2 regions of the Amycolatopsis sp. NPDC088138 genome follow, and region 1 is predicted to be linked to the other one. Evidence: riboswitches for the same ligand, from Rfam matches in the RefSeq annotation. Region 1 holds a riboswitch; the other holds the start of a gene.
What was found. Region 1 has a riboswitch for glycine ahead of gcvP (aminomethyl-transferring glycine dehydrogenase). Riboswitches for the same ligand answer to the same signal wherever they lie in the genome.
Positions count from the first base shown of each region.

Region 2: linked by a shared signal. The riboswitch ahead of gcvP (aminomethyl-transferring glycine dehydrogenase) and the one ahead of gcvP (aminomethyl-transferring glycine dehydrogenase) in region 1 are both predicted to bind glycine.

Region 1 is NZ_JBIUTB010000004.1:842,213-849,840, reverse strand. It holds gene glyA (serine hydroxymethyltransferase) at 1-780, opposite strand, end outside; gene gcvH (glycine cleavage system protein GcvH) at 780-1,157, opposite strand; gene gcvT (glycine cleavage system aminomethyltransferase GcvT) at 1,170-2,273, opposite strand; gene gcvP (aminomethyl-transferring glycine dehydrogenase) at 2,282-5,113, opposite strand; glycine riboswitch at 5,158-5,257, opposite strand; gene ACIOD2_RS24660 (helix-turn-helix domain-containing protein) at 5,403-6,743, opposite strand; gene ACIOD2_RS24655 (hypothetical protein) at 6,815-7,015, shown strand; gene ACIOD2_RS24650 (3-oxoacyl-ACP reductase) at 7,012-7,628, opposite strand, start outside.
Region 2 is NZ_JBIUTB010000001.1:1,168,030-1,175,657, forward strand. It holds gene gcvP (aminomethyl-transferring glycine dehydrogenase) at 18-2,894, opposite strand; glycine riboswitch at 3,073-3,172, opposite strand; gene ACIOD2_RS05335 (MerR family transcriptional regulator) at 3,215-3,793, opposite strand; gene ACIOD2_RS05340 (TetR/AcrR family transcriptional regulator) at 4,072-4,704, shown strand; gene trxA (thioredoxin) at 4,656-5,030, opposite strand; gene ACIOD2_RS05350 (MerR family transcriptional regulator) at 5,043-5,444, opposite strand; gene ACIOD2_RS05355 (bifunctional nuclease family protein) at 5,486-5,959, opposite strand; gene ACIOD2_RS05360 (MerR family transcriptional regulator) at 6,176-6,922, opposite strand; gene garA (glycogen accumulation regulator GarA) at 6,919-7,389, opposite strand; gene gcvH (glycine cleavage system protein GcvH) at 7,539-7,628, opposite strand, start outside.

The sequences.
Region 1 (7,628 bases):
GCCCTGCTGGCCCGGGAACACCGCCGAGTTGATCTTCTTCGCCAGCTCCTGGCGGCACAGGATCAGGCCGCCGCGCGGGCCGCCGAGGGTCTTGTGCGTGGTCGTGGTGACGATGTCGGCGTGCGGCACCGGCGACGGGTGCAGCCCGGTCGCGACCAGCCCGGCGAAGTGCGCCATGTCCACCATCAGCTTGGCTTCCACCAGGTCCGCGATGCGGCGGAACTCGGCGAAGTCGAGCTGACGCGGGTACGCCGACCAGCCGGCGATGATCAGCTTCGGCTTGTGCTCGACAGCGAGGCGCTCGATCTCGGCCAGGTCGACGATGCCGGTCTCTTTGTCGACGTGGTAGGCGACGACGTTGTAGAGCTTGCCCGAGAAATTGATCTTCATCCCGTGCGTCAGGTGACCGCCGTGCGCCAGGTCGAGGCCGAGGATCGTGTCACCCGGCTTGAGCACGGCGAACATCGCGGCGGCGTTGGCCTGCGCGCCCGAGTGCGGCTGCACGTTGGCGTGCTCGGCGCCGAACAGCGCCTTCGCGCGGTCGATGGCGAGCTGCTCGACGACGTCGACGTGCTCGCAGCCGCCGTAGTAGCGGCGGCCGGGGTAACCCTCGGCGTACTTGTTGGTCAGCACCGAACCCTGCGCCTCGAGCACGCCCACCGGGGCGAAGTTCTCGGAGGCGATCATCTCCAGGGTGGACTGCTGGCGGGTCAGCTCGTCGGCGACGGCCGCGGCGACCTCGGGGTCGACGTCGGCGAGGTGGGCGTCGAAGGTCGTCATCAGTTCTCCTGGGTGAGGGCGGCGTAGGCGGCGGCGTCGAGCAGCTCGGGCACGTCTCCGGAGAGCCGCACCTTGAGCAGCCAGCCTTCGGCGTACGGGTCCGAGTTGATCACCTCGGGGGTGTCCGACGTGGTGCCGTTGACCTCGACGACCTCGCCGGAGACCGGCGCGTACAGCTCGCTGACGGACTTGGTCGACTCGACCTCGCCGAACACCTCGCCGGAGGTGATCGTGGCGCCGACGTCGGGCAGCTGGACGAACACGATGTCGCCGAGCGACTCGGCGGCGAAGGCGGTGATGCCCACGGTGGCGACGTCACCTTCGACGTTCAGCCACTCGTGTTCCTTGGTGTACTTCAGGTTCTCGGGGATGCTCATGGTGAAAGTCCTTTACGCGCGGGAGTAGAACGGGAGGGCGACGACCTCGACGGGCTCGATCCTGCCCCGGATGTCGACGGAAAGTTCGGTGCCGGGCTCGGTGTACGCCCGATCGACGTACGCCATGGCGATCGGGTGACCCAGAGTGGGTGACAGCGCCCCGCTGGTGACCTCGCCGATCTCGACGCCGTCGGCCAGCAGCTTGTAACCGTGCCGCGGCGCGCGGCGACCCTGGCCCTTGAGCCCCACGCGTACGCGCGGAACGTCCGCCTTGGACCGCTCTTCCAAGGCCGCGCGGCCGACGAAGTCACCCGGCTTCTCGAACTTGACCACGCGCCCGAGCCCGGCTTCGAACGGGCTCTGGCCGAGGGTGAGTTCGTTGCCGTACAACGGCATCCCGGCTTCGAGCCGCAGCGTGTCGCGGCAGGCCAGGCCGGCCGGGACCAGCCCGTGGGCCTCCCCCGCCTCGGACAGGATGCGCCACACGTCGGGCGCCTCGTCGGCCGGGACGAACAGCTCGAAGCCGTCCTCGCCGGTGTAACCGGTGCGGGCGAGCAGGACCTCGTGGCCCTTCACGACCGCCGGGACGCTGGCGTAGTACTTGAGCGCGTCGAGGTCGGCGTCGGTGACCGCGCCGAGGATCTTGACGGCGTTCGGGCCCTGGACGGCGATCAGCGCGGTCGTCTCGGACCGGTCGTCGACCACCGCGTCGAAGCCCGCGACCCGCTCGGCCAGTGCGTCCGCGACGACCTTCGCGTTGCCCGCGTTGGCGACGACGAGGTAGTGCTCGTCGGCCAGCCGGTAGACGACCAGGTCGTCGAGCACGCCGCCGTCGGCGTCGCAGATCATCGTGTAGCGCGCCCGGCCCGGCTTGACCCCGGTGAGGTTGCCGACCAGCGCGAAGTCGAGGACGTCGGCGGCCTGCTTGCCCGTGACGTGGATTTCGGCCATGTGCGAAAGGTCGAACAGCCCGGCCGCCTCTCGGACGGCCTTGTGCTCGGCCAGCTCGCTGGCGTAGCGGACCGGCATGGACCAGCCCGCGAAGTCGGTGAACAGTGCACCAAGTCCTTTGTGGACTCCGTGCAGGCTGGTCTCTTTCGACGCTGTGGAATTCAAGGGAGAACTCAGCCTTCGTAAGCGTTGAGGGGCGGGCAGGAGCAGACCAGGTTGCGGTCACCGCGGGCGCCGTCGATGCGGCGGACCGGCGGCCAGTACTTGTTCTTGCGCGAGACACCCGCCGGGAACACCGCCAGCTCGCGGTCGTAGGCCTTGTCCCACTCGCCGACCAGCGTCTCGGCGGTGTGCGGGGCACCGCGCAGCGGCGACGCCTCCGCGGTCCACGTGCCCTTGGCGACCTCGTCGATCTCGCCGCGGATGGCGATCATCGCCGCGATGAACCGGTCGATCTCGCCCAGGTCCTCGGACTCGGTCGGCTCGACCATCAGCGTGCCGGCGACCGGGAACGACATCGTCGGCGCGTGGAAGCCGTAGTCGATGAGCCGCTTCGCGACGTCGTCGACCGTCACGCCGGTCTCCTTGGTGATCTGGCGCAGGTCGAGGATGCACTCGTGCGCGACCAGGCCGTCCTGGCCCGTGTAGAGCACCGGGTAGTGCGGCGCCAGCCGCGAGGCGACGTAGTTCGCGGCCAGCACGGCGACCTTCGTGGCCGCGGTCAGGCCGGGGGCGCCCATCATCCGGACGTAGGCCCAGGAGATCGGCAGGATCGACGCCGAGCCGTAGGGCGCGCCGCTGATCGGGCCGACGCCGGTCGCCGGACCGGCCTGGTCCAGCAGCGGGTGGTTGGGCAGGAACGGCGCGAGGTGCGCGCGCACCGCGACCGGGCCGACGCCGGGGCCGCCACCGCCGTGCGGGATGCAGAAGGTCTTGTGCAGGTTCAGGTGCGAGACGTCGCCGCCGAACTCGCCCGGCTTGGCCAGGCCCAGCAGGGCGTTGAGGTTCGCGCCGTCGACGTACACCTGGCCGCCGCCGTCGTGCACGATCTTGGCCAGCTCGTCGATCGAGTGCTCGTACACGCCGTGCGTGGACGGGTAGGTGACCATGATCGCGGCGAGCGTGTCCCGGTGCGCGTCCACTTTGGACCGCAGGTCGGCCAGGTCGACGTTGCCCTCGTCGGTGCACTTGACGACGACCACGCGCATCCCGGCGAGCACCGCGGACGCGGCGTTGGTGCCGTGCGCGGACGACGGGATCAGGCAGACGTCGCGAGCTTCGTCGCCGTTCGAACGGTGGTAGGCGCGGATCGCCAGCAGCCCGGCCAACTCGCCCTGGCTGCCCGCGTTCGGCTGCAGCGACACCTTGTCGTAGCCGGTGACCTCGGCCAGCCACTCGGCCAGCTGCGCGACGAGGACGTGGTAGCCCTCGGCGTCCTCGGCCGGCGCGAACGGGTGGATGCCGGCGAACTCGCGCCAGCTGATCGGCTCCATCTCGGTGGTGGCGTTGAGCTTCATCGTGCAGGAGCCGAGCGGGATCATGCCGCGGTCGAGCGCGTAGTCCTGGTCGGACAGCCGGCGCAGGTAGCGCAGCATCGCCGTCTCGGAGCGGTGGCTGCCGAAGACCTCGTGGCCCATGAAGCCGCTCTCGCGGGCCAGGCCGTTGGGCAGCGCGACGCCGTCTTGGACGTCCCCCTCGACACCGAAGGCTTTCAGGACCTTCGCCGCGATCGCCGGGGTGCTGACCTCGTCGAAGGCGACGCGGACGTGGTCGGCGTCGACGTGCCCGAGGTTGATGCCGGCCTCGCGGGCGGCGGCGTGGACGTCGGCGGCCTGACCCGGGACGTGCGCGACGACCGTGTCGAAGAAGGACTCGTGCACGACCTCGACACCGGTCTTGCGCAGCGTGTCGGCGAAGCCCGCGGCCAGGCCGTGGACCCGCTGGGCGATCCGCTTGAGACCGTCCGGGCCGTGGTAGACCGCGTACATCGCGGCCAGCACGGCCGGGAGGACCTGCGCGGTGCAGATGTTGGACGTCGCCTTCTCGCGGCGGATGTGCTGCTCACGGGTCTGCAGCGCCAGCCGGTAGGCCGAGTTGCCGTCGGCGTCGACCGAGACGCCGACCAGGCGCCCGGGCAGCGAGCGCTCGAGCCCGGCGCGGACGGACATGAACCCGGCGTGCGGGCCGCCGTAACCGAGCGGGACGCCGAAGCGCTGCGTCGACCCGGCGGCGACGTCGGCGCCGAACTCGCCGGGCGAGGTGATCAGCGTCAGCGAGAGCAGGTCGGCGGCGACGGTGAACAGCGCGCCCGCGGCCTTCGCCGACTCGGAGATCGCGTGGTAGAAACCGCGGCCGCGCAGCACGCCGGACGCGCCGGGGTACTGGACGACCACGCCGAAGAAGTCGTCGGGCAGGCCGGTCAGCAGGTCGCGGACCTCGACCTCGATGCCCAGCGCCTCGACGCGGGTGCGCACGACGGCGATGGTCTGCGGCAGGCACTCGGCGTCCAGCACGACCTTGTTGGACTTCGACTTCGACGAGCGGCGCATCAGCGTGACGGCCTCGGCGACGGCGGTCGACTCGTCCAGCAGGGACGCGTTCGCGGTGGCCAGGCCGGTGAGGTCGGCGACCATCGTCTGGAAGTTGAGCAGCGCTTCGAGGCGGCCCTGGGAGATTTCCGGCTGGTACGGCGTGTAGGCCGTGTACCAAGCCGGGTTCTCGAGGACGTTGCGGCGGATCACGCCGGGGGTGACGGTGTCGGAGTAACCGAGACCGATCATCTGCGTCATCGGCCGGTTACGCGCGGCGAGCGCGCGCAGCTCCGCGGTGGCGTCCTCTTCGGACGCCGCGGGCGGGAGGACCAGGTCGCGTGTGGCGCGGATCGCACTCGGGACGGCTGCTTCGAGCAGCGCGTCGAGGGATCCGTAGCCGCACTCGGCGAGCATCTTGGCGCGTTCGGCCTCGGAGGGGCCGATATGGCGGGCGTCGAACTGCGTAGAGGTGATCGGGAGCTCCTCGGGCCGGGCACCGGGCACAACGGTGCGCTGGGAACTCCCCCTCTGTCATGGCACCTGAGAGTTTCACCGTGTGAGAACACGGCTTTCACCTTGGGTGAGGCGCGGGTGCGCCTGCTTTCCAGAGTGGCCTCGCGCGAAGCGGTAGCAGGTACCTGAGAGATTCCGGGGAGTTTGCTCCTTCGGTGCCCCACTGACTTCGTGAGGGCTCTCCCGCCTCGGCTCGACGGCCCGATCTGCAGTTATGGCGGCTACCGTACCTGCCGCGTTCGGCCCCCGTCTACTTCACCCGGGCAACACCACATCGGTCTTCGAGCCCGCCTCGACCGCCGGCCCGCCGGGTGACCGCGCTCACCAGTGGCGGCGGGCGGCGGACCCGGCCCGACGGCAGCACCAGCCGCTTGAGCGGGCCGCCCAGCGGGACCGGCGGGAGGCCCGCGCCGAGCAGGATGTGCTCGACCACCTGCTCCGCGAGCCACGCGACCGAGTCGTTCAGCCGGTCCAGGGACGGCCGGTCGCCGTCGAAGACGTCCGCGTCGTCGAGGACCACCTCGAAGTACTCGCCGGGCAGCCGGGCGACCACCGCGTCGACGGCGTCTTCGATCGCGCGGGCGCCGTCCTCCGGGTCGGCGAAGCCCGCCTCGAGCAGCGGCTCGCGGTAGATCCGGGCGGCGCGGGCGCGCATCCGCGGGCCGTGGCGGACCACGACCGGGAGCCGCCCGGCCAGGTCGGGCACGTCGAGGCCGTGCAGCAGCATGATCGGCGGCACGCTGTGCACCAGCCGCGGCGCCGGCTCGGCCAGCTCGCGCGCGGTGATCCGGAGCCGGTCGGCCATCGCGTCCGGCAGGCCGAAGTAGCGGAAGTCGACGTTGCCGAACCCGAGCCCGTCGGCGACCAGCGACGCCAGCAGCTCGCCGTACCCCCAGATCGGCGACAGCACCACGACCGGCGGCGCGGTCACCAGCGGCGGCGACGGCGAAGGCGGGCGTGACGCCTCCTGCTCGGGCACCTGGATCACCAGCCGCGGCGGGTCGGCCCAGTCGTGCGGCTCGGCGACCCGCCAGTACAGCCCGAGCGGCTGCCAGAGGCCGCCGAGGATCTCGCGTTCGATGATCCGGCGCGCCTCGGCGTCGGAATGCGGGAAGCCGCGGGGCGGCACGATGCCGACGTAGTGGTGGTAGGTGACGCGGACCTCGTCGCCGCGGGTGGCCGAGCGGATCCGCATCTCCCAGTCGATCGGCGACGCGGCGATCGCGTTCGCCACCTGCGTGCCGGGCGACGAGTACACGAGCGCCGTCGCCTGCCGCAGGAAGTCCCCGGCCCGGTCGATGCCCTCCCGCAGCGACTTCGCGGCCTGCGCGACGTGCACCGGGCTGACCAGCGACTCGGGCAGCACCCCGGCGACCCGCAGCAGCTCGGCCTCCCCGAGCCCGGTGACCTCGGCGAGCTGGGCCCAGTGGTCGAACACGGTCACCTTCGGCGCGTGCCGGTGCTCGATCCAGCTGCGCAGGGTCGACGTCGGCACGCCGATCCGGCGCGCGGCCTCGTCCAGCGAGAGGCCCCGGGAGCGGATCCCGGCCCGGACCGCTTCCGCCCACTCGTCGGCGCGCCAGTGCGTCACCTCACAAAGCTAACGAAACCCGCTAGCTTTGCGCAGGGACAAACCGCCCACAGCGCGCCGACGCTGGAGCCATGACCACCACTGTCGTCGCCCTGACCCTGATCGTCGGCGTGCTCACCTTCGCCGCCGGGGCCTTCCTCACCGCCGAAACCGCCGTTCGCGTGCTTCGCCGCCGTGAAGCGCGGGTGGCCGCCGAACGGAAGTCGCTCAACGCCGCCTGGAAGTACCTGCGGGAGGTGTACGGCATCCGGAAGCCGACGAACCGCCGTTAGATCGGGGTGACGTACGCGCCGGAGATGCCGCCGTCCACGAGAAACTGGGACGCCGTGATGAAGCTGGCGTCGTCGCTGGCCAGGAACGCGACGGCCGCCGCGATCTCCTCCGGTTCGGCGAACCGGCCGACCGGGACGTGGACCAGGCGACGCGCCGCGCGTTCCGGGTCCTTCGCGAACAGCTCCTTGAGCAGCGGCGTGTTCACCGGCCCCGGGCACAGCGCGTTGACGCGGATGTTCTCCCGCGCGAACTGCACGCCCAGCTCACGGCTCATGGCGAGCACGCCGCCCTTGGACGCGGTGTAGGAGATCTGCGACGTCGCCGCGCCCATCACCGCCACGAACGACGCCGTGTTGACGATGGAGCCCTTGCCCTGGCGCTGCATGTACGGCAGGACTTCCTTGCAGCACAGGTAAACCGACGTCAGGTTGACCCGCTGCACCCGCTCCCAGGCGTCGATCCCGGTGGTCAGGATCGAGTCGTCCTCGGGCGGCGAGATGCCGGCGTTGTTGAACGCGACGTCGATGCTGCCGTACTGGTCGGCCGTGGTCCGGTAGAGGTTCTCCACCTGCTCGGCGTCGGTGACGTCGGCCTGCACGAACAGGCCGCCGA
Region 2 (7,628 bases), on a different contig from region 1:
GTACGGGGCCGGAACGCCTAGGCGAACGCCTCCGGCGGCGGGCACGAGCAGACCAGGTTCCGGTCGCCGGCCGCGCCGTCGATGCGGCGGACCGGCGGCCAGATCTTCGCGCCGCCGGGGCCGGCCGGGAACACCGCCGTCTCGCGGCTGTAGGGCCGGTCCCACTCGCCGGTGACGCAGCGCGCGGTGTGCGGGGCGTGCCGCAGGGGTGATTCCGCCAGGGGCCACTCCCCCGCCGCGACGCGGCCGATTTCGCCGCGGATGGCGATCATCGCCGCGCAGAAGCGGTCCAGCTCGGCGAGGTCCTCGCTCTCGGTCGGCTCCACCATGAGCGTGCCCGGCACCGGGAACGACATCGTGGGCGCGTGCAGGCCGTAGTCCGCCAGCCGCTTCGCGACGTCGTCGACCGTGACACCGGTTTCCTTGGTCAGCGGCCGCAGGTCGAGGATGCATTCGTGGGCCACGAAGCCCGAACGGCCCGCGTACAGCACCGGGTAGTGCTCGGCGAGCCGGCGCGCGACGTAGTTGGCGTTCGCCACCGCGGCCAAGGTCGCCCGGCGAAGGCCGGACGCGCCCATCATCCGGACGTACGCCCACGAGATCGGCAGGATCGACGCGCTGCCCCACGGCGCCGCGCTCACCGGGCCGACGCCGGTCTCCGGGCCCGCGGCCGGCTGCAGCGGGTGGTTCGGCAGGAACGGCGCGAGGTGCGCGCGGACGCCGATCGGGCCGACACCCGGCCCGCCACCGCCGTGCGGGATGCAGAACGTCTTGTGCAGGTTGAGGTGCGAGACGTCGGCGCCGAACCGGCCGTACTGGGCCACGCCGATCAGGGCGTTGAGGTTGGCGCCGTCGACGTACACCTGGCCGCCCGCGTCGTGCACCAGCGCGCAGACCTCGCCGACGGTGTCCTCGTACACCCCGTGCGTCGACGGGTAGGTGATCATGACGGCCGCGAGGTCGGCGCGGTGCTCGTCCACTGTGGACTTCAGGTGCCCGAGGTCGATGTTGCCGCCGTCGTCGCAGCGGACCACGACCACGCGCATGCCCGCCATCACGGCGCTGGCGGCGTTGGTGCCGTGAGCGCTGGCCGGGATCAGGCAGACGTTCCGCTCGCCCTCGCCGCGTGCGCGGTGGTACGCGCGGATGGCCAGCAGCCCGGCGAACTCGCCCTGGCTGCCGGCGTTGGGCTGCAGGGAAACCGCGTCGTAGCCGGTGATCCGGGCCAGCCAGGCACCCAGGTCCGCGACGACCGTCAGCAGCCCGGCCGCGTCCTCGGCCGGGGCGAACGGGTGCAGCCCGGCGAACTCGGGCCAGGTGACCGGCTCCATCTCCGCGGTGGCGTTGAGCTTCATCGTGCACGAGCCGAGCGGGATCATGCTGCGGTCGAGCGCCACGTCCTTGTCCGACAGCTCACGCAGGTAGCGCAGCAACGCGGTCTCGGAGCGGTGGGCGTGAAACACCGGATGCGTGAGAAACCCGCTCGTGCGCCGCAGCGGCGCCGGGAGCGCGTCCGCCGTGTCCTCGTCCAGGCCGTCCACATCGGACACCGAGACGCTGAACGCCTTCCACACCAAGGAGAGCCGTTCGCGGGTGGTCGTCTCGTCGCACGCGACACCGACGTGGTCGTCGTCGACCCGCCGCAGGTTCACGCCGAGGTCACGGGCCGCCGCGACGACCGCGTCCGCGCGGCCGGGCACCGCCGCGGTGATCGTGTCGAAGAACTCGCCGTGCACGACCTCGACGCCACCCTCGCAGAGGCCGGCCGCGAGCACGGTCGCCATCCGGTGGGCCCGCAAAGCGATCCCCCGCAGGCCGTCGGGGCCGTGGTACACCGCGTACATCGACGCCATCACGGCCAGCAGGACCTGGGCGGTGCAGATATTCGACGTCGCCTTCTCACGGCGGATGTGCTGCTCGCGGGTCTGCAGCGCCAGCCGGTACGCGCGTGCGCCGTCAGCGTCCTTCGAGACGCCGACCAGCCGCCCGGGCAGCTGCCGTTCCAGGCCTTGGCGGACGGCCAGGTACGCCGCGTGCGGCCCGCCGAAGCCCATCGGGACGCCGAACCGTTGTGTCGAGCCGATCGCGACGTCGGCACCCAGCTCCCCGGGCGGCCGCAGCAACGTCAACGCGAGCGGATCCGCCGCGACGATCACGGCCGCGCCGTGCTTCTTGGCGTCGGCGATGGTGAAGTCGAACTCGCGGACGGCGCCCGACGCACCCGGGTAGGACAGCAGGATCCCGAAGAAGTCGCCGCCGAGGCCGAGCCCGGTCAGCCCCTGGGACAGGTCTTCGACGACCAGCTCGATGCCCAATGGCTCGGCGCGAGTCCGGAGCACGGCGAGGGTCTGGGGCAGCGTGTCCTCGTCGACGACGAACCGGTTCGACGCCGACTTCCCGGCGCGGCGGACGAGCGTCATGGCTTCGGCGGCCGCGGTGGCTTCGTCGAGCAGGGACGCGTTCGCGACGGGCAGCCCGGTCAGGTCGGCGACCATGGTCTGGAAGTTGAGCAGCGCCTCGAGCCGTCCTTGCGAGATCTCCGGCTGGTACGGCGTGTAGGCGGTGTACCAGGCCGGGTTCTCGAGCACGTTCCGGCGGATCACCGGCGGGGTCACGGTGTCGTGGTACCCGAGGCCGATCATCTGGGCCATCGGCCGGTTCCGCGCGGCCAGCTCCCGCAGTTCGGCGAGCGCTTGGGTTTCAGTGGCCGGCGGCGGCAGTTCCAGCGGCCCGGCGGACGCGCGCAGCGACTCGGGCACGGCCCGCTCGGCGAGTTCGTCGAGAGAGGCGACGCCGATGGCGTCGAGGATCTGGCGGAGTTCGTCCGGACCCGGCCCGATGTGCCGGTCGGCGAAGGGAGTGCCCTGTTCCAGGGAGGCGAGTGACGGCTGCACGATGGCCTCCCGAGGACGGCGGACCTGGACAGCATCCGCGAAACGCTGTCGAGGAACCCTCCCCACTCTGTCCGTACCCATTGCTGGGCGCCTGAGAGTTTCGCCCGAGGTTGAGCCGGGCTTGCACCGTCGGCGGGGCCATCAGGCTGTGTCCTGACGACCCGCTTTCCAGAGGCGTCTAGACCGCGCGGTCCAGGGTGCCTGAGAGGTTCCGGGGAGGACTTGCTCCTTCGGCGCCGGACTCGAGGTTGTGGTCCGGACTCTCCCGCGCGGTTTCGTCGACTGCGTGGATCAGCTTACTCCGGCGGCCGCGGAGATGATCACCCGGTACGGCGGGCGTTGCGGCGCTGGGTCAGCTCGTCCGGTTCGTGCGTCTCGACGATGCCGCCGTCGGCGCGTTCGGCCGGGAACTCGTGGATGGTGCCGCTGATCTCCTGCATCGCCCCGCTGACCGCGATGCCGAACACACCCTGGCCGCCCTGGAGCAGATCGACGATCTCCTCGGGCGAGGTGCATTCGTAGACCGTGGTGCCGTCGGAGAACAGCGTGACCTTCGCGAGGTCACGGACCCCGCGGACGGACAGGTGGTCGACCGCGACCCGGATGTTCTGCAGCGAGACCCCGGTGTCCAGCAGCCGCTTGACGACCTTGAGGACCAGGATGTCCTTGAACGAGTACAGCCGCTGGGAGCCGGAGCCGTGCGCGGTGCGAATGCTGGGTGCGATCAGCTTCGTCCGGGCCCAGTAGTCGAGCTGACGATAGGTGATCCCGGCGATCTGGCACGCGGCCGGACCGCGGTACCCGACCAGCTCGTCAGGCAGCGAGTCGTCGGGGAACAGTTCACCCTGCTCACCAGCCGCGACCTGAACAGGCTGCTTCTCTGAACCAGCCTCGACCACGCAAGCCTCCCCTCGCCCGACCAGGCGGCCGGCGAATGACAGCCGGACAGGACCCAGAACGGGACCCACCGGAGATCAACCGCCACGATCCGGCCCCAGACCGTGAATCACATCGTGGCGATTTACCTTCTTCGACGGTAAGCGCCTAGACAGGGCGGGTCAACGCGACGCGCGGCAAGCCTCAACGGTCGGATGAGCGTTTGAGCCGTTCGCCGTACCCCGAGACCAGTGGTTCAAACCTCCTGGACACTTTTACTCAGCCGTGTTAATTTTTACGCATGCAAGTAAACACCGAACTGATGGCCGAGATGGGCCTCAGCGTGACCGAGGCCGCCCGCCGCGCGCAGATCATCGGCGCGACGATCGGCGTCATCAACGACCTCGGCTACCGCAAGGCCACGTTCGCCAAGATCCGCGAACGCGCCGGGCTGAGCAGCACCCGGATGATCTCCTACCACTTCACCAACAAGGCCGGGCTGATGCAGGCGGTGCTCAGCACCGTCGTCGAGACGAAGAACGAGTTCCTCAAGGAGCGCACCGGCGGCGGCCTGGACCCGGCCGACCGGGCCGGCTACCTGCGGGCGCACATCGAGACGTCGATCGCCTTCCTGCGCGCGTACCCGGACTGCGTGCGGGTGCTGACCGAGATGGCCGTCAACGCCGACGACGCCGACAACTGGGTGATGACGAAGATCCTGGTCGACGACCTGCGGGTGCACGGCCTGGCCCGCCAGCTCAAGCAGGGCCAGGCCGAGGGGGTGTTCGGCACGTTCACCCCCGAGGTGATGGCGATGTCGATCGCCCAGGCGGTCGACGGCGTGGCCGCGGCCTACGCGGCCGACCCGTCGCTGGACCTGGAGCTCTACGGCCGCGAGGTCGCGGACACGTTCGTCAGGGCCACCGCCGCCTGAGACTCGAGGGCCCGGTCGAGACGCTCCTCGAGCCGGGCCTTCGGGAGCGCGCCGACGATGGTCAGCACCGGCTCGCCACCGCGGAAGAGGATCATCGTCGGCAGCGACATGACCTGGTAGGACCGGGTCGTCTCCGGGTTCTCGTCGGAGTTGATCTTGCGCACGGCCAGCGTCCCGGCGCGTTCCCGGGCCAGCTCGGCCAGCACCGGCGCGATCATCCGGCACGGCGGGCACCAGGTGGCCCAGAACTCGACCAGCACCGGGACGTCGCTGCCGAGCACGTCGGCGGTGAACGTCGTATCGGTGACTTCGGTAATTTCGGACATGACAAGGCTCCTTCAGAGACGTTCGGGGACGACACACGGATCGGGAGCGCGGCCGGGATCCTGCCTGGCCAGCGCGTCGGCGAGCTTCCCCGCGAGCTCGGCGCGGATGGCGCCGAGGCGGGCGAGGACCGCGTCGGCCTCGGCGAGCTTGCGCCGGTACATCTCGATCGAGCTGGCGCAGCTGTCGCCGGTCTCGTGGCCGCTGCGCAGGCACTCGACGAACGGCCGGGTCTCGTCGAGGGACAGCCCGACGGTCTGCAGCTTCAGGATCTCGGTGACCAGCTGGAGGTCGTCCTCGTCGTACTCGCGGTAGCCGTTGGCCGCGCGACGGGCCGCGAGGAGGCCCTGGTCCTCGTAAAAGCGAAGCGCACGGGTGGTGGTACCCGTGCGCTTGGCCAGCTCTCCGATCCGCATGCCCCGACGCTAGACGTTGACGTCCGCGTCAAGGCAAGTGTCTACGTGTCGGCGCCGCGGAAGTCCTCCGGCGAAACGGAGTCGAGGAACTCGCGGAACTTCTCGACTTCGTCCTCCTGCTCGTCCGGGATGATCAGGCCGGCTTCCTCCAGCACCGCGTCCACGGCGTGGATGGGGACGCCGATCCGCAGGGCCAGCGCGACCGAGTCGCTCGGCCGGGCGGAGACCCGGATGTCACCGTCGAAGACGAGTTCGGCGAAGAACGTGCCTTCCTTGAGGTCGGTGATCACGACCTGCTCGAGCTCGCGGCCCAGTGCTCCGATGACCTCTTTGAGGAGGTCATGCGTGAGCGGGCGGGCGGGGCGGACCCCCTGCTGCTCCAACGCGATGGCGGTCGCTTCGACCGAGCCGATCCAGATCGGCAGGTACCGTTCGCCTTCGGTCTCCCGCAGCAACAAGATCGGCTGATTCGCGGGCAGCTCGACCCGCACACCGACGACGCGCATTTCGCTCATCGGGCTTCGCCTCCCTCTCGTGCACACGGGCTTCAGCGCTGGAACGCCTCGCGCCGTTCACTCCCGACGCTACCCGTCATCCGTGCGCTGTGCTCGCTGTCCGGACACTCTCGGCTCGCCTACCGCAAACCGTTGTTCTCACGGTACGGCATGAGGTGCCGAACATTCAGTCATTGACATGGGACCGCAAAGAGGATCTCACCGTCCCGTTACGGCTCAACAACCCGTGACGCCACGGATTCCGGCCTTCACGAGCAGCGTGTGCAGGGTCACGGACAGTGCCGCGAGCTCTCGCACGACCTCGTCGGCCCGCGCTTTGGCCTCCGGGTCACGATGCCGGTACACCGGGGTCACGATCTGCTCCAGCAGCCCCACCTCGCGGTCGGCTGCGGCGCGGAAGGCGCGCAGGTGTCTCGGCTCGATACCGAATTCCGTCAGCGCCTTCACCGTCCGCGCGAGCTGCACCGCGTCGGGGTCGAAGAACCCCGCGGGACCGGGCCGGACCAGGCCGTACTGCTGGAACTCGGCCAGCTCGGCCGCGTCGACGCCGGCCTGCTCCAGGAGCTCCTCCTGGGTCAGGCGCAGCTCCCGGCCGGGGGCGAAGTCGTCCGCCACCGGCAGGCCCACGTTCTCGGCCGGCGCGTCGATCGGCACCAGCCGGCGCGGTGGCCGGGGCAGGGCCGCGACGGGCCCGGCACCCGAGTCCGCCGCGTCCAGCTGCTCCTTGATGACCTTCAACGGGAGGTAGTGATCCCGCTGGGCGGCCAGGACGAACTTGAGCCGCTCCACGTCCGCCGCGGCGAACTGCCGGTAACCCGAGGGCGTCCGGCCTGGCTGGACCAGGCCTTCCGCTTCGAGGAACCGGATCTTGGAGATCGTGACGTCGGGGAAGTCGTGGCGCAGCTGCGCCAGAACCGCCCCGATGCTCAACCCGTCCCGTTGTGGCCGCCCGGCCGCCGTCACTGCGCCCCCTGGCCCCCGTGCCCCGGGCCGGTCAGGAAGACCAGGCGGAACTTCCCGATCTGGACCTCGTCGCCGCCCGCGAGGACGGCCTGGTCGACCGGCTCGCGGTTGACGTAGGTGCCGTTGAGGCTGCCGACGTCGATCACGACGAACTCCCCGCCTTCACGGCGGAACTCGGCGTGCCGCCGCGAGACCGTGACGTCGTCGAGGAAGATGTCGCTGTCCGGGTGGCGCCCGGCGCTGGTCGTGTCCCGGTCGAGCAGGAACCGCGAACCCGCGTTCGGGCCGCGCTTCACGACCAGCAGGGCCGAACCCGCGGGCAGGGCGTCGACGCCCTGAACCGGGGCTTCGGCGGCCGGGGCGGGCTCATGGCCTTCGGCTTCGGCCAGGAAGTCGGCCCGGAAGACAGAGGTCCGCTCCGGAGACTGCTCCGGGGGAACGCCGCCCGGCCCGTCGTTCGTGCTCACCTGAGCTCTCCTCCACACATGCTGTGTTGCCAGTACTTCAAGAACGTGTAGCCGCCAACGTACCGTGCCTGATCGCTTCTCCGAGCCCCGGGCCGGAGAACCGTGAGCAGAACGTCCCCACCGGCCGGAATCCGAGGTCGGACGGGGGTTCAGCCCTTGATCAAAGCGTCGTACGCCTCGGCTTCGAGGAGCGCTTCGAGCGCCGACGGGTCCTCGAGCCGGATCTCGATGAGCCAGCC